4 regions of the Kitasatospora sp. NPDC127035 genome follow, and region 3 is predicted to be linked to each of the others. Evidence: predicted binding sites of a transcription regulator. Region 3 holds the regulator's gene; each other region holds the start of a gene.
The links. Region 3 encodes HrcA, which represses chaperone genes, less so after heat shock. Its sites were predicted from a motif close to TTNGCACTCNGNNNNNCNGAGTGCNAA; they were not measured.
Positions count from the first base shown of each region.

Region 1: the regulator HrcA is predicted to act here: its motif matches at 1,024-1,050, upstream of ACFWIC_RS14970 (FmdB family zinc ribbon protein).
Region 2: the regulator HrcA is predicted to act here: its motif matches at 982-1,008, upstream of groL (chaperonin GroEL).
Region 4: the regulator HrcA is predicted to act here: its motif matches at 2,138-2,164, upstream of groES (co-chaperone GroES).

Region 1 is NZ_JBHXDN010000017.1:122,233-128,143, reverse strand. Features, by position in the region: gene mscL (large conductance mechanosensitive channel protein MscL) at 1-85, opposite strand, end outside; gene ACFWIC_RS14970 (FmdB family zinc ribbon protein) at 716-1,012, opposite strand; gene ACFWIC_RS14965 (MFS transporter) at 1,151-2,497, opposite strand; gene ACFWIC_RS14960 (potassium/proton antiporter) at 2,934-4,421, opposite strand; gene ACFWIC_RS14955 (penicillin acylase family protein) at 4,737-5,911, shown strand, end outside.
Region 2 is NZ_JBHXDN010000066.1:8,477-14,387, forward strand. Features, by position in the region: gene ACFWIC_RS32595 (cold-shock protein) at 581-784, shown strand; gene groL (chaperonin GroEL) at 1,166-2,785, shown strand; gene ACFWIC_RS32605 (hypothetical protein) at 2,955-3,314, shown strand; gene ACFWIC_RS32610 (ABC transporter ATP-binding protein) at 3,626-4,378, shown strand; gene ACFWIC_RS32615 (FtsX-like permease family protein) at 4,375-5,911, shown strand, end outside.
Region 3 is NZ_JBHXDN010000024.1:102,952-108,862, forward strand. Features, by position in the region: gene ACFWIC_RS18825 (16S rRNA (uracil(1498)-N(3))-methyltransferase) at 1-301, opposite strand, end outside; gene dnaJ (molecular chaperone DnaJ) at 392-1,528, opposite strand; gene hrcA (heat-inducible transcriptional repressor HrcA) at 1,604-2,638, opposite strand; gene htpX (zinc metalloprotease HtpX) at 2,898-3,818, shown strand; gene ACFWIC_RS18845 (hypothetical protein) at 3,849-4,433, shown strand; gene ACFWIC_RS18850 (DUF3097 domain-containing protein) at 4,464-5,291, shown strand; gene hemW (radical SAM family heme chaperone HemW) at 5,342-5,911, opposite strand, start outside.
Region 4 is NZ_JBHXDN010000061.1:20,684-26,594, reverse strand. Features, by position in the region: gene ACFWIC_RS31495 (polysaccharide deacetylase family protein) at 1-821, shown strand, start outside; gene ACFWIC_RS31490 (methyltransferase domain-containing protein) at 797-1,996, opposite strand; gene groES (co-chaperone GroES) at 2,306-2,611, shown strand; gene groL (chaperonin GroEL) at 2,742-4,370, shown strand; gene ACFWIC_RS31475 (LysR substrate-binding domain-containing protein) at 4,569-5,564, shown strand; gene ACFWIC_RS31470 (WhiB family transcriptional regulator) at 5,758-5,911, opposite strand, start outside.

The DNA.
Region 1 (5,911 bases), on a different contig from region 3:
TGTTGGTGAAAGCGGCGCCGATGACCACGGCGACGGCCAGCTCGACGACATTTCCACGCAGCAGGAATTCCTTGAAGCCTTTCATGCCGCGTGAACGACGAAGTCGAAATCCGGTTACGGGTGATCTTCAGCTCCCTCTGATTGACAACCCGTTCGGTGGACGGAGGCCGTCTCCGGCGGTGGCAGGCCCGCTCGCGCGGGGCCGAAGGTGAGTGCCACGGCCGCCGCGAGCACGAGGACGGCCAGGGCCCCTGGGCCCTGCCGGAGCGCCTGTCGGAGCCGGTGTCCGCGCCCGGCTCCGCGCCTGATCGGCGGGAACGACGGCACCGGCTGTCGTGGCGGGACGCTCGGCGCGGGCAGTGGCGGCAGCGGGAAGGGGAGCGGGCGGGAGGGGTTCCTGGTCGGCACGGGCACCACCGGTGGTCGCAGGGTGCCGGCCCCCACCGGGTCCGTTTCCGGGTGGCGGCGGGCCGGCTTCTCGTGACGCACACTCTGGGCCGCCGGCCCGGTGGTCGGAAGCCCCTTTCCCTGCCCTGTGGAAAACTCGGGCCCGGGGAGGACCGGCCTCCGCCGAACGGGTGCACTTCTGCGCCGTTCGGGGGAATTGAGAGAATCCGGGAATGCGAACGGCCCGCCGGACCCGCATATTGCGGGTCGACGGGCCGTTCGGTCGTTCTGTCTCGGCAGTCCGGCAGTCCGGGCTTCGTCGGGGCGGTCAGCCCGCTGCGGGAGCGGGGCTCGCCGCGGGCGCGGAGCCGCCCGACGAGGAGGACGACGACGAGGTCGACGTCGACGAGGGGGTCGACGAGCCGGTGCTCACCGAGCTGCTGGAGGAGGAGCGGCTGTCGGTCCGGTAGAAACCGGAGCCCTTGAAGACCACACCCACGGCGGAGAAGATCTTGCGCAGGCGCCCCTCGCAGTCGGGGCAGGTGGTCAGCGGCTCGTCGGTGAACTTCTGCACCGCCTCCAGGCCGTTGCCGCACTCGGTGCACTGGTACTGGTACGTGGGCACTTGTCTTCCTCCTGGCACTCTCGCCTGATGAGTGCTAACGATGGTCAATGATGCGGCATTCCGCTGGATCAGTCCAGCGACTCGGGTGTGAGATGAGTCCGGCCCGTCGGCGGGACGCCGCCCCGCGCCGCCCGGCGATCAGCCCTTGGCGGCGCCCACCAGCTGCGGAGCGGCGCCCGCGCCCGTGCCCGGACCGGGCGCGGCGCCCGCGTCGGCGGTTGCCGCGCTCCGGGTCCCCGGCGCGACCAGCAGCCCCCGCAGGGAGACCAGCGCGACCAGGCCCAGCCCGGCGCCGGCCACCGGCACCAGGAACCCGGCCGACGGGCCGCTCCCGTCGACCAGCTGCCCGGCGACCATCGACCCGACCGCCAGGCCCAGCCCGATGGCGCCGGTCAGCCAGGTGAACGCCTCGGTCTTGGCGCCGTCCTCGACCAGCGTCTCGACCAGCGTGTAGCCGGTGATCAGGGTCGGTGCGATGGCGAGACCGCAGAACAGGCCGGCGACGGCCAGCGAGACCAGGTTGGGCATCGCCCAGAGCGTCGAGCAGCCGATGACCAGGAGGGCGTAGCTCGCGAGCATCCGGTGCCGGGCGGCGTGCCGCCAGGCGATCATGCCGTACAGCACGCCGGCCAGCATCGACCCACCGGCGAAGATCCCGTACACGGTGCCGCTGGCCCCGGGCTGTCCGGCCGACTCGGTGAACGCGGCGACGGAGACCTGCATCGCGCCGAAGACGGTGCCGACGCCCAGGAACGCGCCGGCCAGCAGTCGGACGCCGGGCGAGGCGAGGGCGGAGACCCGGCGGGCGCCCGGAACGGCCGGGTGCAGCGCGGGCGCGGTGCGTCGCTGGGCGGCGAAGGCGAGCCCGCCGACGACGGTCAGCGTGGCCTCGACGATCAGTCCGGAGGCCGGGTTGACCGTGGTGGCGATGGCGGAGGCCAGCACCGGGCCGATCACGAAGGTGAACTCGTCGGTCACGGACTCGAAGGCGAAGGCGGTGTTCAGCTTGGCCGGCGGCGTGCCCTCCGCCGACAGCCTGGCCACCCAGCGGGCCCGGACCATCGCGCCGATCTGCGGCACGGAGGCGCCGGCCGCCGCGGCGGCGAGGAAGAGGCTCCAGACCGGCGCGTGGCCGAGTGCCAGGGCGATCAGCGCACCGACCGAGACGGCGTGCACCACGACGGTCGGCACCAGGACGGCGGCCTGGCCGAGGCGGTCGGCCAGCCGGCCGGTCTGCGGCCCGACCAGGGCCTGGGCGACGGCCGAGACGGCGGCGGCGGTGCCGGCGGTGCCGTAGGAGCCGTGGGTGTCGCGGATCAGCAGCAGGATGCCGAGGCTGAGCATCGCGTAGGGGAGCCGGGCGGCGAAGGCGGGGACGAGGAACGTCCACACGCCGGGGGTGCGCAGCAGCGCGCCGTACCCGACCCGGGTGGGGGCGGCGTCGGCGCGGTCCCCGGGCGCGGCGGGCAGGTCGTGCCCGGGCATGGTGTCGTCGACCGTTCGGCGGGCCGTCACGGTCGGTCCTTCCTACTGCCTGGTAGCGCGGCAGGGCATGAAAAAGCCCCGACGGCGCCGAGAGTCGTCCTCTCGCGCGTCGACCGGGGTAGATACCGGGCCGGCCGCGGGGTCGCCGAGGGCCGGACCGCGGCCGCCGAACGGTCGCGCCAACTCTGCATCAGGCAGATGCTGGGTGTGTCATTCCGAGTAGCTATACGCGCGTAGATGGCGCGCTTACCTCCACAATACAGGGCTCGTCCAAAACTGTCCTGTCGATCGAAGGTGAACGCCGGCCGAACACCCCACGGCGTCGGCCGGGCCGGACGGCCGGGCCGGCGTCACCGGGCGGCGCCACCCGCCCCCCCCCCCCCCCCCGGCGCCCGGCGCCCCGCCCCCGACCCCCGGCGCCCATGAGCCCGGGGGCTCACTCCCGCCCGTACAGCCACCCGGCGAGCTTGCCGCCACGGTCCACGGCCCGCAGCCGCCGCTCCGCCGCCTCGCTCACCTCGTCGGTGGTCACCACCAGCAGCTCGTCCCCGCCGCGCAGCACCGTGTCCTTGTCCGGCACGAAGCTGTTGCCCTCGCGGACGACCAGGGTCACCGCCGCGCCGGCCGGCAGCCGCAGTTCGCCGATCTCCACGCCGGACATCCGGGAGGTCGGCGTCAGCGCCACCGACAGCAGGTGGCCGTGCAGCTTCTCCAGCGGCGCCGACTCGATGCCGAGGTCCTGGCCCATCGAGCCCTCGCCGATCCGCAGCCACTTGGCGACCCAGGGCAGGGTCGGCCCCTGGAGCAGGGTGAAGACCACGACCAGGATGAAGACGATGTTGAAGACCTCCTGGGCCATCGGCGCGCCGGCGACCAGGGGGATGGTGGCGAGCACGATCGGCACCGCCCCGCGCAGGCCGGCCCAGCTCAGCAGGGCCTGTTCACGGACCGGCAGCCGGAACGGCGTGAGGGTGGTCACCACCGAGAGCGGCCGGGCCACGAAGACCAGCACCGCGCCGATCACCAGCGCCGGCACCACGGCCGAGCCCATCGTCTCGGGGGTGCAGAGCAGGCCCAGCAGCACGAACATCCCGATCTGCCCGATCCAGGCCAGGCCGTCGGCGAAGCCGCGGACGGCGGGTCCGTGCGGCAGCTTGGCGTTGCCCAGGACGACGGCGCTGACGTAGACGGCGAGGAAGCCGGAACCGTGCAGCATCGCGCCGCCGGCGTAGGCGAGCACGGTGAGCGCCATGACGGCGATCGGGTAGAGCCCGGAGGACGGCAGGGCGACGTGCTTGATCCCGTAGGCGCCGACCTTGCCGACCGCCAGGCCGACCGCGAGGCCGATCGCGAGTTCGGCGAGGATGGTGCCGATCAGGACGTACCAGGAGTCCAGTTCCCCGGTGGTGGCGAAGGCGACGACCAGGATCACGACGGGCGCGTCGTTGAAGCCGGACTCGGCCTCCAGCAGGCCGGTCAGCCGGTGCGGCAGCGGGACCATCCGCAGGACGGAGAAGACGGCCGCGGCGTCGGTCGAGGAGACGATCGCGCCGAGCAGCAGCGAGGTCCGCCAGTCGAGGCCGACCAGCCAGTGCGCGCCGGCGGCGGTGACGAAGACGCTGACGCCGACGCCGACGGTGGCGAGCACGGTGGCGGCCGGCATCATCGGCCGGACCTCGCGCCAGTTGGTCTTGAGGCCGCCCTCGGCGAGGATCACCACCAGGGCGGCGTAGCCGAGCACCTGGGTGAGCTCGGCGTTGTTGAACGTGATGCCGAGCCCGTTCTGGCCGAGCGCCACGCCGATGCCGAGGTAGATCAGCAGGCTGGGCAGCCCGGATTTGGTCGAGATGCGCACGGCGACCACCGCGACCAGCAGGATCACGGAGAATTCGAGGAGCAGCTGGTTCAGGTGGTCGACATTCACGCAGGGGCACCTCGGGCTGGCAGGGGCGGACGGGGTGTCTGGTGGCGGTGAGGCCGGGAGCGCTCGATCGACAGGGGCGGGGGCGGCCGGCGCCGATTACTCCCCTTACGGATCGTTACGCAGTCTAACATTTTGCCATATCTTTAGGTTTCCCGGCTGTGCGGCCCGTCACCTCGGGTTCTGACCTCCTCCGATTCCACCGTGAGCGTCCCCCGTGCACGCCCGCCAGCCGAGTCGGCCTAATGTGGTGCCCTGTCACGGCCCCGTGCTCCTGACATGTCCGCCCGCCCCCCAGTGAGGACCGCAAGGACCCAGATGCCCCGCTCGAAGAAGTTCCGGCGCGCCCGTCTGATCGTGATCGTGCTGGTCGTGCTGCTGGTGGCCGGCGCCGGCTACGGCGGCTACCGAGGGGTGGCCGCGGTCCGCGCGTCCTTCCCGGAGGTCGACGGCAGCGTCAAGGTGGCGGGCCTGAGCGCGCCGGTCGACGTCAAGCGGGACGCCAACGGCATCCCCCAGCTCTACGCCGACACCTCCGAGGACCTCTTCCGCGCCCAGGGCTACGTCCAGGCGCAGGACCGGTTCTGGGAGATGGACGTCCGGCGGCACATCACCGCGGGCCGACTGTCCGAGATGTTCGGCGACGGCCAGGTCGAGACCGACTCCTTCATCCGCACCATGGGCTGGCGCCAGGTGGCCCAGAAGGAGTTCGACACCCAGCTCTCGGCCGAGACCAAGAAGTACCTCCAGGCCTACGCGGACGGTGTCAACGCCTGGCTCGTCGAGCACCCGGGCGGGTCGCGCGCCTCCCTGGAGTACACCCTGCTCGGCGTCGTCAACGGCGACTACGAGCCCGAGCAGTGGACCCCGGTCGACTCGGTGGCCTGGCTCAAGGCGATGGCCTGGGACCTCTCCGGGAACCTCCAGGAGGAGATCGACCGCGCGCTGCTCGCCCAGGACTTCAGCCCGGAGAAGATCGCCGAGCTGTACCCGGACTACCCGTACGCCCGCAACGGCACGATCGTGAAGACCGGCACCGTCAGCAGCGACACCTACCGCCCCGCCGACGGCTCCGCCCCGGCCGGCGCCCCGGGCACCGGCACCGGCACCGCGCAGGGCGCGACGACCACCGAGGCGCTGCTCAAGGGCGTCACCACCCGGATCGACGCGCTGCCCGAGATGCTCGGCCGCAACGGCCAGGGCATCGGCTCCAACTCCTGGGTGGTCGCCGGGACCCACACCACCACCGGCAAGCCGCTGCTGGCCAACGACCCGCACCTCGGCCCCGGCCTGCCCTCGGTCTGGTACCAGATGGGCCTGCACTGCCGGACCGCCTCGCCCAGCTGCCAGTACGACGTCTCCGGGTTCACCTTCGCGGGCATGCCCGGCGTGGTGATCGGCCACAACAAGGACATCGCCTGGGGCCTCACCAACCTCGGCGCCGACGTCACCGACCTCTTCCTGGAGAAGGTGACCGGCCCGGAGACCTACCT
Region 2 (5,911 bases), on a different contig from region 3:
GGGGGGGGGGGGTCGCGCCCATTTCCCCCGCCCCCGGCCGGTGGGGGCCCGTAATGCCCCCCCCCCCCACGGCCGGTCGTATTTTGGCGGGAATATTTTCCGTCCCGGGCGGAGTAAAGTGTCGCCGTACCGGGAACAGCGCCGCCCCTCCCCGCCCTCCCGGCGATCGCGCCCACTCGCACCCGTACCGCCGCCGACCGTCCGGCCGTTGAGACCGGCGACGGGCCCGCGGGAGGGAAACATGTCAGGCCGGTGTCAGAATTCTGGAGCGGATTTCGGGCATTCCGTCCGCTATGTCCGGGAGGAAAGGCGGCCTTCCTCCCGATTACTCCCGGGCTGTCCCTTGATCATGCCGGGGAATTCCCAACCGTTGACCCTGTTGCAGAGGGCGTCGATCCGGATACATTCAGCCGCGGTCGACGCAATCGCCCGTTCGCCGGATACCGTCCGGCGGCGTCGGGGGGATTGTGGCGTGCGCGGTTGCGCCCAGGGGGGGTTCCCCGGGCCGGCCTCCAACCAGACCCGGGCCCGCAGACCTGCGGGCACGTGAAGGGCCAGCACAGCACTAGGGGAGTTCGGAATGGCTCAGGGCACCGTCAAGTGGTTCAACGCGGAGAAGGGCTACGGCTTCATCGCGGTCGACGGTGGTGCGGACGTCTTCGTCCACTACAGCGCGATCCAGATGGACGGCTACCGCACCCTTGAGGAGGGCCAGCGGGTCGAGTTCGAGATCTCTCAGGGGCAGAAGGGCCCGCAGGCGGACATGGTCCGCGCGGCGGTCTGACCTTTCCGACACCCAGGAGTTCGGCTCGGCTCATCGGCTGGTGCGCCTCTCGCTTCCCGGCGGGCCCGTACGACACACGTCGTACGGGCCCGCCGGCCTGTCCGGGGGTGCGTCCGGAGGCGGACGGGGACCGCCGGAGGGGCCCCGGAGGGGGGCGTGCGGAGGGCCCCGGAGGCGCTCGCGGATTGCCGATTGGGCTTGCACTCGCCCACCTAGAGTGCTAATCATTGGCGTTAGCACTCACAGCTTGAGAGTGATAAGCGGACCGGGTCGGTGAGGCCCCAGGGAGCGGTAGGGGAAGGGACCCCCGCATACCAGGGCCGTCCGTCGCGGGCACCCCTTGGTCCGAGCAGTCGACCGTGTCCCGGAGGACCACTTCAGATGGCCAAGATCATCGCCTTTGATGAGGAAGCTCGCCGCGGCCTTGAGCGTGGCATGAACCAGCTCGCCGACGCGGTGAAGGTCACGCTCGGCCCCAAGGGTCGCAACGTCGTTCTGGAGAAGAAGTGGGGCGCCCCCACGATCACCAACGACGGTGTCTCCATTGCCAAGGAGATCGAGCTCGAGGACCCGTACGAGAAGATCGGTGCGGAGCTCGTCAAGGAGGTCGCCAAGAAGACCGACGACGTCGCGGGTGACGGCACCACCACCGCCACCGTGCTGGCCCAGGCGCTCGTTCGCGAGGGTCTGCGCAACGTCGCCGCCGGCGCCAACCCGATGGCCCTGAAGCGTGGTATCGAGAAGGCCGTCATCGCCGTCTCCGACCAGCTGCTGGCCCAGGCCAAGGACGTGGAGACCAAGGAGCAGATCGCCTCCACCGCCTCCATCTCGGCCGCCGACACCCAGATCGGCGAGCTCATCGCCGAGGCCATGGACAAGGTCGGCAAGGAAGGCGTCATCACCGTCGAGGAGAGCAACACCTTCGGTCTGGAGCTTGAGCTCACCGAGGGCATGCGCTTCGACAAGGGCTACATCTCGGCCTACTTCGCCACCGACCTGGAGCGCATGGAGGCCGTCTTCGACGAGCCGTACATCCTGATCGCCAACTCCAAGATCGGCTCGGTCAAGGACCTCCTGCCGCTGCTGGAGAAGGTCATGCAGAGCGGCAAGCCGCTCGTCATCATCGCCGAGGACGTCGAGGCCGAGGCCCTGTCGACCCTGGTCGTGAACAAGATCAAGGGCACCTTCAAGTCCGTCGCCGTCAAGGCCCCGGGCTTCGGTGACCGCCGCAAGGCCATGCTCCAGGACATCGCCATCCTCACCGGCGGCACCGTGATCGCCGAGGAGGTGGGCCTGAAGCTGGAGAGCGCCGGCCTCGACCTGCTGGGCACCGCCCGCAAGGTGGTCATCACCAAGGACGAGACGACCATCGTCGACGGTGGCGGCGACGGCGAGCAGGTCGCCGGTCGCGTGAGCCAGATCCGCGTCGAGATCGAGAACAGCGACTCGGACTACGACCGCGAGAAGCTCCAGGAGCGCCTCGCCAAGCTGGCCGGCGGCGTGGCCGTCATCAAGGCCGGCGCGGCCACCGAGGTGGAGCTCAAGGAGCGCAAGCACCGCATCGAGGACGCGGTGCGCAACGCCAAGGCCGCCGTCGAGGAGGGCATCGTCGCCGGTGGTGGCGTCGCCCTGCTGCAGGCCGCCGTCGCGTTCGACAAGCTGGAGCTGGAGGGCGACGAGGCCACCGGTGCCAACATCGTCAAGATCGCGCTGGAGGCCCCGATCAAGCAGATCGCGACCAACGCCGGTCTCGAGGGTGGCGTCGTGGTGGAGAAGGTGCGCAACCTTCCCGCCGGCCACGGCCTGAACGCCGCGACCAACGAGTACGTCGACCTCATCGCCGCGGGCATCATCGACCCGGCGAAGGTCACCCGCTCCGCGCTGCAGAACGCCGCCTCCATCGCGGCGCTCTTCCTCACCACCGAGGCCGTCATCGCCGACAAGCCGGAGAAGGCTTCGGCCGCCGGCGGCGGCATGCCGGGCGGTGACATGGACTTCTGATCCTTCGGATCGGACGGTTCCTCGTCCGCACGGGCGGTCCCCTTCGGGGGGCCGCCCGTGCGGCGTTTGCGGGGGAGCAGGGCGTTTGCGGGGGCGCGGCGCCGGGCGGTTCGGCGGGGCCTCGTGCGGAGGGCGTCCGGGGCGGCGGCGGGTTTGGGAGAATGGGCCGATGGCTTCCCCTGACGACATCGAGACGGCGCTGCACACCGCACGGGCGCTGATTCTGGCCGACCTCACCGCACGGGACGTGGCGGACGCCGCCGTGGTGTCGCTGGTCGAGCAGGCCGTGACGCACCGGCGCTGGTGGCTGGAGCAGTGGCCGGACGGCACCGAGTACGTGCTCGGGCTGGTCGCCCAGGACGTCCAGGACGCGCTGCTGGAGAACTACGGCCGCTGGCCGCTCTGCGCCGAGTGCGCGGCGGACGGGGACCCGCACGCGCTCGGCGTGGAGCCGGAGCTGGGCCCCGAGCCGCACTGGGTCTGCGGCAAGCAGGGCGCCGCGGTGGCGCCCGTCGGGCAGCTCGCCTGACGCCCCCGCCGTTCCGGCGCCGCCCACTGCCCCGGTCGTCTCCGCCGTCCCCTCTGTCGCCGTGCTCCTTGCCGCCCCTGCCGCTTCCCCCGCCCTCCCCCTGCCGGGTTCCCCCGCTTCTCCTCGTCCGCCGCCGTGCCTCCGGGTGCGGCGGCTTTTTTCGCGGCTCCGACTCGCGTAACCTGCATATGCAGTCTACCGACTTATGTCGGGCACTTGAGTCACCCCTTCGGGTGGGGGTATACATACTCGGTATGTAGGGCGCCGCCGGCCGCGAGGCCGTCCGCCCACGCGAAACGAGGGGGAGAAGCATGTCCCAGTCAGATTTGGCCCGGCCCGTCCTGCAGCTGCGGAACGTCACCCGGGTGCACGGGCAGGGCCCGTCCGAGGTGCACGCGCTGCGCGGCGTCGACCTGGCCGTCCACCCCGGGGAGTTCGTCGCCGTGATGGGCCCGTCCGGCTCCGGCAAGTCCACCCTGCTGACGCTGGCCGGCGGTCTCGACCGGCCCTCCGGCGGGGAGGTGCTGGTCGAGGGCGTCGAGCTCGGCGGACTGAGCCGGACCGGGCTCGCCGCCGTCCGCCGTCGCTCGGTCGGCTACGTCTTCCAGGACTACAACCTGATTCCGGCCCTCACCGCCGCCGAGAACATCGCGCTGCCCCGGGAGCTGGACGGCACCTCCGGGCGGATCGCCCGCCGCGAGGCACTGGCCGCACTCACCGAACTGGGCATCGCCGAGCTGGCCGACCGCTTCCCCGAGGAGATGTCCGGCGGTCAGCAGCAGCGCGTCGCCATCGCCCGCGCGCTCGTCGGCGACCGCCGCCTCGTCCTCGCCGACGAACCCACCGGCGCCCTCGACTCCGCCACCGGGGAGGCCGTCCTCGCGGTGCTGCGGGCCCGCTGCGACGCCGGCGCCGCCGCCATGATGGTCACGCACGAACCCCGGCACGCCGTCTGGGCCGACCGCGTGGTCTTCCTTCGCGACGGCCGGATCGTCGACGAGAGCATCGGCCGGGACGCCGAGACCCTGATGCTGCTCTCCAGCCGGAACGGAGCCGGTCGATGAGGCTCTCCGCCCTGCGCGTCGCGCTGCGCATCGCCCGCCGCGACGCCCTGCGCGCCAAGGGCCGCAGCGCCCTCGTCGTCGCCATGATCGCCCTGCCCGTCCTCGGTGTCACCGGCGCCGACGTCGTCTACCGCAGCGGCCAGCTCACCCCCGGCGAGCGGGCCGAGCGGCTCATGGGCGGCACCGACGCGCTGGTCACCGCCTACCGGCCGGGCCGCGCGGTCGAACAGGCCCCGGTCGCCGAGGACGGCGTCCGGGTGCTGGTGGCCGGGGAGACGGCCACCGCCGAGCAGCAGCGCGCCGCCGCGACGGCCCCGGCCGCCCTGGTCGCCGGGTTGCTGCCGCCCGGGGCCGTGCTCCTGCCGGCCACCCCCGGACCCGAGGTCAGCGCCTCGACCCGGGAGGGCCTGTTCACCACCTCGACCGGTGAGGCCGACCTGACGGCGAAGGACTGGTCCGGCCGTCTCGACCTGGTCGAGGGCCGGGCCCCCTCCGCGCCGCACGAGGCCGCCGTCACCCGGGCCTTCCTCGACGAGGCCGGGCTGCGGATCGGCGACGCCACCACGCTCAAGGGCCTGGCGACCCCGTTCACCCTGACCGGCGTGGTCGAGCACCCCGGGGACCTGGACAAGGTGGAGCTGGTCGGCCGCCCCGGCGAGGTGGTCGCCCCGCTCACGGCGGCGATGGCGCCGAAGACCGCCGGGATCACCGCCCCGGTCGCCGACGAGGGCGCCCCGCCGGAGCAGTGGCTGGTGCGGCTGCCCGCCGGTGGACGGCTCGACTGGGCCAAGGTCCAGGAGTTCAACAGGTACGGCTTCACCGTCACCTCCCGGGCCGTCACCCTCGACCCGCCCGCCCGGTCCGCCGTCCCCTACCAGCTGGACCGGCCGGTGGACCTCACGGCCGCCACGGACAACCGGACCGTCGTGCTCGTCACCGTCGTCGGGATGGCACTGCTGGAGGTCGCGCTGCTGGCCGGCCCCGCGTTCGCCGTGGGCGCCCGCCGCTCGCGCCGCCAGCTCGCCCTGATCGGGGCGGCCGGAGGCCACCGCGGCCACGTCCGCGCCGTGGTCCTCGGCGCCGGGCTGGTGCTCGGGCTGGCCGGTGCCGCGCTCGGTGTCGGACTCGGCACCGGACTGGTCGCCGCCGTCCGGCCCTGGGCCGAGGAGGCGGGCGGCAGCCGCTTCGGACACTTCGCGCTCGCCCCGGTCGACCTGCTGGCGATCGCCGGCGTCGGCGTCCTCACCGCACTGCTGGCCGCCGTGCTGCCCGCCGTGCAGGCAGCCCGCCGTGACGTGGTGGCCGGTCTCACCGGCCGCGACACCGTCACCGCCCCCAGCCGCTGGGCCCCGGTCGTGGGTCTGCTGCTGGTCGGCGCCGGCGCGGCCGTGGCGGTCTACGGGGTCGGCACGTACTCCAGTGCCGGCATGCCGGTGGTCGGGAGCTTCACCGCCCGGACCCTCTCGGTACTGGCCGGAGCGGCCACCGCCGAAATGGGCCTGCTGCTGTTCACCCCGATGCTGATCGCCCTGT
Region 3 (5,911 bases):
CCACCGCCAGCTCGCCGCGGTCGCCCTTGGGCAGCGCCTGGACCACGACGATCCGGGGCGCCGGCTCGGCCTCGCGGCGGACGGCCGTCACCGTCACCTCGATCGCGTCCTTGCCGTGCACCGCCGCGACGGTGCCGTCCACCCCGAGGCCGAGCCCGTCGGCCAGGGTCACGGCCTCGCCCGCCTCCAGCCGCTTCACCGCCGCCGCGTGCCGCCCCTCGGGCCCGTCCAGCCGGACCAGCACGCCGGGGGCGGCGGTGGCGATCCGCTCGGTCTCGACGACGAACACGGGCGCGGTCATGGGGTCTTCCTCCGGAATGGGTCGGGCGGTGGAACGACGGCGCCCGGCACCCCGGCGACGGAGGTCGCGGAGTGCCGGGCGCCGGAGCCGTCAGCGGCCGTTGAAGGCGTCCTTCAGGCGGGAGAACAGGCCCTGCTGCCCGGGCGCGAACTGGCCGGACGGCCGCTCCTCACCGCGCAGCACCGCGAGGCGGCGCAGCAGGTCCTCCTGCTCGGGGTCGAGCTTGGAGGGCGTCTGCACCTCGACGTGCACTATCAGGTCGCCCCGACCGCCGCCGCGCAGATGGGTGATGCCGCGACCGTGCAGCGGGATCGACTGTCCGGACTGGGTGCCGGGCCGGATGTCGACCTCCTCCAGCCCGTCCAGGGTCTGCAACGGCACCTGGGTGCCGAGCGAGGCGGCCGTCATCGGGATGGTGACGGTGCAGTGCAGGTCGTCGCCGCGCCGCTGGAACACCGTGTGGGCGGTCTCGGCGATCTCGACGTAGAGGTCGCCGGCCGGGCCGCCGCCGGGGCCGACCTCGCCCTCGCCGGCCAGCTGGATCCGGGTGCCGTTGTCGACACCGGCGGGGATCTTGACGGTGAGGGTGCGGCGGGCGCGGACCCGGCCGTCGCCGGCGCACTCCGGGCACGGGGTGGGCACGACGGTGCCGAAGCCCTGGCACTGCGGGCAGGGGCGGGAGGTCATGACCTGGCCCAGGAAGGACCTGGTGACCTGGGAGACCTCGCCCTTGCCGCGGCACATGTCGCAGGTCTGCGCGGAGGTGCCGGGGGCCGCGCCCTCGCCGCTGCAGGTGGTGCAGGTGACGGCCGTGTCGACCTGGAGTTCCTTGGTGGTGCCGAAAGCGGCCTCCTCCAGGGTGATCTCCAGCCGGATCATGGCGTCCTGGCCCCGGCGGGTCCGCGACCGCGGGCCGCGCTGGCCCGAGGCGGCGCCGAAGAAGGCGTCCATGATGTCGGAGAAGCCGAAGCCCGCCGCGCCCGCGCCGAAGCCGCCCGCGCCGCCGTTCGGCGACAGCGGGTCACCGCCGAGGTCGTAGACCTGGCGCTTCTGCGGGTCGGAGAGCACCTCGTAGGCGGCGTTGATCTCCTTGAACCGCTCCTGCGTCTTCGGGTCCGGGTTGACGTCCGGGTGCAGTTCGCGTGCCAGGCGCCGGAACGCCTTCTTGATCTCGTCCTGCCCCGCATCCCGTCGGACGCCGAGTACCGCGTAGTAGTCCGTGGCCACCAAATGCTCCGCTTGTTCCGCCTGTAGAAGTGCTTGCGACTGGAACCACCGTCAGGGTCCTGACGGTGGCCGTTCCTACGACTCGGCCAGGATCTGGCCCACGTACCGTGCCACCGCTCGCACCGCCCCCATTGTGCCCGGATAGTCCATCCGGGTCGGACCGATCACACCCAGTTTGGCCACGCTCTCGTCGCCCGAACCGTAACCGACCGAGACGACGGAGGTGGAATTGAGGCCCTCGTAGGCGTTCTCACGCCCGATCCGGACCGTCATCCCGGCGTCCGCGGTCTCACCCAGGAGGCGGAGCAGGATGACCTGTTCCTCCAGTGCCTCCAGCACCGGCTGGATGGTCAACGGGAAGTCGTGGCCGAAACGGGTCAGGTTGGCCGTGCCGGCCAGCATGATCCGTTCCTCGTTCTGCTCGGCGAGCGCCTCGAAGAGCGTCGCCAGGACCGTCGCGACGGTCGGCCGGTCCCCCGCCTCGAACTGCGCGGGAAGGTCCTCCAGCAGTCCCGGGACCTCGGGGAGCCGCTGTCCGGCGGCCCGCACGTTGATCCGGGCCCGGAGGTCGGCCAGGACGGTCTCGCCCACCGCCCCGGGGCAGTCCACCATCCGCTGCTCGACCCGGCCGGTGTTGGTGATCAGCACCAGCATCACCTTGGCCGGGGCCAGCGCGACCAGCTCGATGTGCCGCACGGTGGACCGGGAGAGCGAGGGGTACTGCACCACCGCGACCTGGCGGGTCAGCTGGGCGAGCAGCCGCACCGTACGGGCGACCACGTCGTCGAGGTCGACCGCCCCGTCCAGGAAGTGCCGGATCGCCCGCCGCTCGGGCGCGCTCATCGGCTTGACCTCGGCCAGCCGGTCCACGAACAGGCGGTACCCCTTGTCGGTGGGGATGCGCCCGGCGCTGGTGTGCGGCTGGTGGATGTAACCGTCCTCCTCCAGCGCGGCCATGTCGTTGCGGACGGTCGCCGGGGAGACCCCGAGGTTGTGCCGTTCCACGAGGGCCTTGGAGCCGACCGGCTCCTCCGTCCCCACGTAGTCCTGGACGATGGCGCGAAGCACCGCGAGTTTGCGGTCGTCCAGCTGGCGGACCTCACCGGCCATGGGCACGCACCTCCGTCTTCACGCGTTGTCCGATATGACATGTGTCCGTTTCGAGCCGCTTCGCCCGTTCCGGGAGGAACCGGGCTTGGCACTCGGAACATACGAGTGCCAGGACCCTACCTGCCAGTGTAAGGCCCGGGTCCGACGGCAGGAACGGCCCGGCCGGAGTGATCCTGCCCGCAGTTCGCGGCGCGCGGGTGATGCCGCGGGCCCGGCCTGGTGGCAGCATCGGAAGCGGACGGCGAACGGAGGACCAGCGATGTCGACCTCGGGCCAGCACTCCCGTTTCGCGCCGGACCGCGGCCTGACCGGCCGGATGGTCGGCACGATGTTCGTGATCGGGCTGCTGTACGTCGGATTCACCGGGCTGTTGATCGTGCTGCTGCGCGGCGCCTGGCCGATCGTCGTCCTGATCTCGGGCGGCCTGTTCGTCGCCCAGTTCTGGTTCAGCGACAAGATCACCGAACGGGCCATGGGGGCGCACCGGGTCACCCCCGAGCAGTACCCGCAGCTGCACGGCACCGTCGACCGGCTCTGCGCGCTGGCCGACATGCCCAAACCCCGGGTGGCGGTCGCCGACAACGACATGCCGAACGCCTTCGCCACCGGCCGCAACCCGAAGAACGCGGTGGTCTGCGTCACCACCGGGCTGCTGCGCCGGCTGGAGCCGGAGGAACTGGAGGGCGTGCTCGCCCACGAGCTGTCCCACGTCGCCCACCGGGACGTCGCGGTGATGACCGTCGCCGGGTTCCTCGGTGTCCTCGCCGGAGCCATGACCCGGATCGCCATGTACGGCGGGTTCATGGGCGGCGGCCGCAACAGCAACGACTCCAACGCCGCGATCGCCGCCCTGATCGTCCCGCTGGTGTCGGTGGTCGTGTACGCGATCAGCTTCCTGCTGACCCGGCTGCTCTCCCGCTACCGGGAGCTGGCGGCCGACCGGGCCGCCGCCCAGCTCACCGGCCGTCCCAGCGCGCTGGCCTCGGCGCTCACCAAGGTGACCGGCCAGATCGCCGCCATCCCGACCAGGGACCTGCGCCAGGCGCAGGCCTACAACGCCTTCTACTTCGCCCCCGCGCTGAGCGCCCGGGAGACCGCCGGCCGGCTGCTCTCCACCCACCCGACGCTGGAGCAGCGGCTGGAGCAGCTGGCCGAGATCTCCACCCGGCTCGGCCACTGAACCGCCTCCTCCTCCGGGAAAGGGACCACCGTGGGAATCCTGGACGCCCTGTTCGGCCGCACCAAGCCCGTGCGGCCCGACCTCGACCAGCTGTTCGGCGTGCCGTCCGCCGCGATCACCCTGGAGGCCGCGGCCGGTTTCCGGCCCACCGGGGTCGGGTCGGTCTGCTTCGCCTCCGTGGAGGGCGGGGCCTTCGGCGAGGTCGAACGGCAGGTCCGGGCCCTCCTGGACGCCGACACCGAGCGCGGCGGCGTCCCCGTCGAGGCGTCCAAGGACGCGTACGGCTACTCCTGGCTGCTGGCCCGGCACGCTCCCGGGGAACTGCCGGAGCTGGTCAACGACCTGCACGCGGTCAACAGCGAGCTGGAGGCGAACGGCTTCGGGCCGCAGCTGCTCTGCTCGCTCGTCGCCTTCCGCGACGAGGGGGGCCGGCCGCTGGCGCTGGTCTACCTGTACAAGCGCGGCACCTTCTACCCCTTCGCGCCGGCGGCGGGCGGCGGGGAGAAGCGCGACAGCCCGCTGGAACTGCAGGTCAACGCCCTGCTCGGGAACGACCTGCGGCTGGAGAAGGACCTCACCCGCTGGTTCCCGGTCTGGGGCGCGCCAGGGCTCTGACCCTCCGTCCGTCTTCCCTATAGTCGCTGCATGCACAGCCGCCGGTACGGACCCGACCTGACCCCGCCGTGGAAGCGGCAGCAGCCCGCCCCCGAGGTGCCCGCCGAGCGGGACCTCGTGGTCGAGGAGGCGGAAACCGGCTTCTGCGGGGCGGTGGTGCGCTGCGAGAAGACCGCCGAGGGGTTCACCGTCACCCTGGAGGACCGGTTCGGCAAGCACCGGGTCTTCCCGCTGGTCCCGCGCGGCTTCCTGCTGGAGGGGCATGTGGTCACCCTGGTCCGGCCCACCGGGCCGGCCCCCGCGCGCACGCCCGGCCGGACCGCCTCCGGCTCGGTCGCGGTGCCCGGCGCCCGTGCCCGGGTGGCCCGCGGGTCCCGGATCTACGTCGAGGGCCGGCACGACGCCGAGCTGGTCGAACGGGTCTGGGGAGACGACCTGCGGGTCGAGGGCGTGGTGGTCGAGTACCTGGAGGGGATCGACGACCTGCCCGCGATCGTCGCCGACTTCGCCCCCGGCCCCGGCCGGCGTCTCGGCGTCCTGGTGGACCACCTGCTGCCCGGCACCAAGGAGCACCGGATCGCCGCCCGGGTCACCGGCGAGGCCGTGCTCGTGGTGGGACACCCCTACGTGGACGTCTGGCAGGCCGTGAAGCCGTCCAGTGTCGGCATCCCCGGCTGGCCCGCCGTCCCGCGCGGCGAGGAGTGGAAGGAGGGCGTCTGCCGCCGTCTCGGCTGGCCGGTGGACACCCCCGCCGCCTGGAAGCGGATCCTCGCCTCGGTGGACTCCTACAGGGACCTGGAGCCGGAGCTGCTCGGCCGGGTCGAGGAGCTGATCGACTTCGTCACCCTGCCGGACTGAGGCGCGTCAGGCGTACGTCCGGAAGTCGGCGGTGTCGGCGCCAGCGAAGATCAGTCCACCAGGTCACGCACGACCGCGTCGGCCAGCAGGCGGCCCCGGAGGGTCAGGGTGGCGCGGCCCGCGGAGTGGGATCCGGCGTCGAGGAGGCCGTCGGCGAGGTGCTGCCGGGCGGCCTTCAGGCCGGTGTCCGTCAGCAGGTCCAGCGGGATGCCCTCGGCGAGGCGCAGCTCCAGGAGGATCCGCTCGACCCGGCGGTCCTCGGCGGTGAGCCGCTCGCGGCCCTGGGCGGGGCTGCGGTGCCCGGTGAGGGCCTGCGCGTAGGCGGCGGGGTGCTTGGCGTTCCACCAGCGGACGCCGCCGACGTGGCTGTGGGCGCCGGGGCCGGCGCCCCACCAGTCGCCGCCGGTCCAGTAGAGCTCGTTGTGACGGCAGCGGCCCTCCGGGGTGGTGGACCAGTTGGAGACCTCGTACCAGGAGTAGCCGGCGGCGGTGAGCGCCTCCTCGGCGATCAGGTAGCGGTCGGCGTGCACGTCGTCGTCGATCATCGGCAGCTCGCCGCGCTTGACCCGGGCGGCGAGCTTCGTGCCGTCCTCGACGATCAGCGAGTACGCGGAGACGTG
Region 4 (5,911 bases), on a different contig from region 3:
GCCCGCCCGCCGCGGCGGTCTCCACCCCGGCCGACCGGGGCGCCGCCGCCTCCTCGGCCGCGCCGCAGCAGCCCGTGACGCCGCCGCCGGCCCCCGCCCCCGTTCCCGCCGCCGGGGATCCGGCCGCCTGGGCCAAGTGGAACCTCAAGCCGCTGCCGCCCGCGCCGCCGGCGCCGGCCGACAAGCCGGTGAAGCTCCGGCGGAGCGGGCCCGTCCCGGTGTTCAGCGAGGTGCGGACCACCGACAAGGTCGTCTTCGTCACCATCGACGACGGCGCCGAGAAGGACCCGCGGTTCGTCGAGATGCTGACCGACCTCAAGGTGCCCGTCTCGATGTTCCTGACCCGCGACGTCGTCAAGGACGACTACGGCTACTTTAAGCGGCTCCAGGCGCTCGGCAACCACGTCCACAACCACACCGTGGGCCACGCCCAGTTGAGCAAGGTCACGCCGGAGAGACAGCGGTCCGAGATCTGCGACGCCCAGACCGCCTTCACCCAGCAGTACGGCACCGCCCCGCTGCTCTTCCGGCCGCCGTACGGCGACGGCGCCCACACGGCGGCGCTCAACGACGCGGTGCAGCAGTGCGGACCGAGGGCCGTCGTGCTCTGGCGGGAGTCGATGCAGATCCACGACATGCAGTACCAGGCGGCGGACAAGAAGCTCCGGCCCGGTGACATCGTCCTGGCCCACTTCCGGGGCCCGAAGGACCTCAAGGGCGAGACGATGACGCAGATGTTCGGCGAGATGCTGGCCCGGATCCAGGAGCAGGGCTTCGCGGTGGCCCGGCTGGAGGACTACATCGAGTCGCCCGCCGCCTGAGCGTCGGCCCGGACGGGCTGTCCGAGCATCATCAGCGGCCCGTTGTCGGTCCGGCTGAGGATCACCGTGACGGAGTTCGGGCCTGACGGCTTCAGCTGGCGGCGCAGCTCCTCCGGGGTGATCGCCATTCCGCGCTTCTTGATCACCACCGTGCCGACGCCCCGCTCGCGCAGCAGCGCCTTCAGCTTCTTGATGTGGAACGGCAGCACGTCGGTCAGCTCGAAGGCGTGCGCGTACGGGGTGGCGACCAGCTCGTCCGAGGTGACGTAGGCGATCTTCGGGTCGATCAGCCGGCCGTTCACCTGCCCGGCCACCTCGGCGACCAGGTGGGCCCGGATCACCGCGCCGTCCGGCTCGTACAGGTAGCGGCCGACCGGGCCGGCCTGCGGGTCGGGCAGGTCGCCGCCGGTCAGGCTCGTCCGGCCGGGGAGCAGGGTGGCGCGGTGCGGGCCGGCGGCCCCGGTGCCGAACCAGAGCACCGCCTCCTTGACGTCGCCGTGGTCGGAGACCCACTCGGCCTCGGCGTCGGCCGGCACCGCCTCGTGCGGGATGCCCGGTGCCACCTTGAGCGCGCCGATCGGGGTGCGCCGGCCGGCCCCGATCGCCCAGGAGAGCGGCGGGGCGTACGCCTCGGGGTCGAAGACCCGGCCGCGCGCGGTGCGCCGGGCCGGGTCGGTGAAGACCGCGTCGTAGCCGGTGACGTCGATGTCGGCGACGTCCGCGCAGCGCACCTCGACCAGGTCGGTCAGGCCCAGCGCGGCCGCGTTGGCCGCAGTGGCCGCGCAGGCGGCCGGGTCCCGGTCGACGGCGAGGACCTCGATCCCCGCCCGGGCCAGTGCCAGCACGTCGCCGCCGACCCCGCAGCAGAGGTCGGCCAGCCGCCGCACGCCGAGGTCCGCGAAGCGGTGGGCCCGCCACTCGGCGACGCTGCGCCGGGTGGACTGCTCGACGCCGTCGGGCGTGAAGTACATGAGATCGGCGTCCGCACCGAACTTGGCCCGCGCCCGCTGCCGGAGCCGGGCCTGCCCGAAGGCGGCGGACACCAGCTCGGCGGGGTGCTCCCTGCGCAGCCGGGTGGCCAGCGCCAGCTCCTCCTCCGGCGCGAACTCGCGCAGTTCGGCGAGCAGGGCCTGGCCCCGGTCGGTCAGCAGGGGCTGCAGGTTGTCGGTCTCCACGGGCCCATTCTCCCCGGTCGGTGCGCCGGGACGGGCCGGTGCGTCCGGAGGTCTCGATCACGGGACGCGTGTGCGGTCGGGGGAACGACCCGAACGCGAGTGCGGCTACTCGCCCGTATCCCGGGGTCCGGGGGCGCGCCGTTGGCACTCTGGTTGACTGAGTGCTAACCGCGGCCTATGGTCATGCCTAGCACTCTCCACGGGGGGAGTGCTAACGCGAAGAGGCGTTTCTGACCCCCGCGACGGCAGATCCGCAGGTTCGCCCCTACCCGTTAGTAAGCCCCGTAATCTCCGAAGGGGAGCTCGGACGTGACCACCAGCAGCAAGGTTGCCATCAAGCCGCTCGAGGACCGCATCGTGGTCCAGCCGCTCGACGCCGAGACCACCACGGCCTCCGGCCTGGTTATCCCGGACACGGCCAAGGAGAAGCCCCAGGAGGGCGTCGTCCTGGCTGTCGGCCCGGGTCGCTTCGAGGACGGCCAGCGTCTGCCGCTCGACGTCGCCGTCGGTGACATCGTCCTGTACTCGAAGTACGGCGGCACCGAGGTGAAGTACCAGGGCGAGGAGTACCTCGTCCTCTCGGCGCGCGACGTTCTCGCCATCATCGAGAAGTAAGCAGCACCGAGAAGTAAGACGTCCCGACCCGCCCCGGATCCGTGTCCCTAGTGACAGGGGCCCGGGGCGTGGTTGTTGGTTCACGTAGTCGAGCGGCCGCGACGGCCGCAGCCCCGAGGGAATAGGGAACATGGCGAAGATCCTGCAGTTCAACGAGGACGCGCGCCGCTCGCTGGAGCGCGGTGTCAACAAGCTGGCCGACACCGTCAAGGTGACCATCGGCCCCAAGGGCCGCAACGTCGTCATCGACAAGAAGTTCGGTGCTCCGACCATCACCAACGACGGTGTCACCATCGCCCGTGAGGTCGAGCTCGACGACCCGTACGAGAACCTTGGCGCGCAGCTCGTCAAGGAGGTCGCCACCAAGACCAACGACGTCGCGGGTGACGGCACCACCACCGCCACCGTGCTGGCCCAGGCCCTGGTGAACGAGGGTCTGCGCAACGTCGCCGCCGGTGCCGGCCCGGCCGCCCTGAAGAAGGGCATCGACAAGGCCGTCGCCGCCGTCTCCGAGCACCTGCTGTCCATCGCCCGCGAGATCGAGGGCAAGGACGACGTCGCCGCCGTCGCGACCCTCTCCGCGCAGGACACCCAGGTCGGCGAGCTCATCGCCGAGGCGATCGACAAGGTCGGCAAGGACGGTGTCATCACCGTCGAGGAGTCGAACACCTTCGGCGTGGAGCTGGACTTCACCGAGGGCATGCAGTTCGACAAGGGCTACCTGTCGCCGTACTTCGTGACCGACGCGGAGCGGCAGGAGGCGGTCCTGGAGGACCCGTACATCCTGATCAACCAGGGCAAGATCTCCTCCATCCAGGAGCTCCTGCCGCTGCTGGAGAAGGTCGTGCAGGGCGGTACCTCCCGCCCGCTGCTGATCATCGCCGAGGACGTCGACGGCGAGGCGCTGTCGACCCTCCTGGTGAACAAGATCCGCGGCATCTTCAACGCCGTGGCCGTCAAGGCCCCGGGCTTCGGTGACCGCCGCAAGGCGATCCTGGGCGACCTCGCCACCCTGACCGGTGGCACCGTGATCTCCGAGGAGGTCGGCCTCAAGCTCGACCAGGCCGGTCTGGACGTGCTGGGCAGCGCCCGCCGCGTGACCATCACCAAGGACGAGACCACCATCGTCGACGGTGCCGGCGACAGCGAGGCCGTGGCCGGCCGCGTCGCCCAGATCAAGGGCGAGATCGCCAACACCGACTCGGACTGGGACCGCGAGAAGCTGCAGGAGCGCCTGGCCAAGCTGGCCGGCGGCGTCTGCGTCATCCGTGTCGGTGCCGCCACCGAGGTGGAGCTGAAGGAGCGCAAGCACCGCCTGGAGGACGCCATCTCGGCGACCCGTGCCGCGGTCGAGGAGGGCATCGTCGCCGGTGGTGGCGCCTCCCTCGTCCACGCCGCCAAGGTGCTGAACGACGGCCTGGGCCTGACGGGCGACGAGGCGACCGGTGTCGCAGTCGTCCGCAAGGCGCTGCACGAGCCGCTGCGCTGGATCGCCCAGAACGCCGGCCTGGAGGGTTACGTCATCACCTCCAAGGTCTCCGAGCTGGAGCCGGGCCAGGGCTACAACGCCGCCACGGGCGAGTACGGCGACCTGATCAAGGCCGGCGTCATCGACCCGGTCAAGGTCACCCGTTCCGCCCTGGAGAACGCCGCCTCGATCGCCTCCCTGCTGCTCACCACCGAGACCCTCGTGGTGGAGAAGAAGGAGGAGGAGCCCGACGCCGGTCACTCGCACGGCGGCCACGGCCACTCCCACTGACACCCGTTCAGTGACCGGAGGCCCGGTCCGCGCCCCTCGGGGGCGCGGCCGGGCCTCCGGCGTGTCGGCCGCGGTACGCCCCTGACGGGCCGCTCCGAGGTGCGGCGTCCGGCGCGCACCGCGCCGGTGGGCGAGTTTTACTCTTCAACTATCATCTGAATTTTGCAGATAGCAAAGATTTACTTATATCTTTGAGGCATGATCGAGGCCCGCCACCTGCGCGTCCTGCGTGCCGTCGCCCGCACCGGATCCTTCTCCGCCGCCGCCCGCGAGCTGGGGTGTACGCAACCCGCCATCAGCCAGCAGATGAAGGCCCTGGAGAAGTCCGTGGACACCCCGCTGGTGGTCCGTTCGGGTCGCGGGATGCAGCTGAGCGAGGCCGGACGGGTGCTGCTCAAGCATGCCACCGGGATCCTCGCCGGGCTCTCCGCCGCCGAGGAGGAGGTGGCGGCGATCGCCGGACTGCGGGCCGGACGGGTGCGTCTGGTCTCCTTCCCGACCGCGAGTTCCACTCTGGTGCCGCCTGCCGTCGCCCGGCTGCGGGACAGCCATCCGGGGGTCCGCGTGTCGCTGGTCGACGCGGAGCCTCCGGAGTCGCTGGCGATGCTGCGCGGCGGCGAGTGCGAGGTCGCGCTGGCCTTCCGCTACCCCCAGGCGTCCGGCGCCGCCGCGCCGGCGCCCGCGCACGGCACGCCCCGTGAGGCGCGCGCCGAGGCCAACCTGGAGGCCCAGCAGCTCAGCGCCGGCACCGACTGGTCCGACCTGGTGGTCACCCCGCTGCTGGACGACCCGCTGGTCGGCCTGCTGCCCGCCGGACACCGGCTGGCCGGGCGCGGCGGGCCCGTGGAGCTGGCCGAGCTGGCCTCCGAGCAGTGGATCGCCGGCTGCCCGCAGTGCCGCGGGCACCTGGTGGAGCTCTGCGCCGGAGCCGGGTTCGAGCCCAGGATCGACTTCGCGACCGACGACTACCCCGCGGTGGTCGGCCTGGTCGCCGCCGGGCTCGGGGTGGCGGTGCTGCCGGGGCTGGCGCTGCAGTCGGTGCGCCCGGACGGGGTCGTGACGGTGGCGGTGCACGCCGCCACGGGAGCGCCGGCGGTACGGCAGGTGGTGGCGCTGACCCTCCCGGACCTCGCCGAGGTGCCGGCGGTGGCGCTGATGCTGGAGCGGCTGGCGGGCGCGGGCCCCGGGCGCTGACCGGGACCGGGTCGACCGGGACCGGGCGGCACCGGCCGTGTCCGGACCGGCCGTCCGTCGCCCGCGGCCGGGCCGTGACCGCCCCGGACCGGCCGTCCCCGGGCCGACCGGGCGCAGGCCGGGAAGGCGCCGGGCCCTGACGTGCGCCACCACGGGAAGAAACGTTTCTTCTCGGCGCGGCGGACACGGACGGTTACGACAGGTACCGCTGGGCCCCGCCCGGCGCGACGAGCGGCACCTCCACCAGGCGGTTGCGCGAGCGGCCCATCATCTCCTCGCGCTCGTCCTCGGTCAGCCCGCCCCAGACGCCGTACGGTTCGCGGACCGCCAGTGCGTGCGCGGCGCAC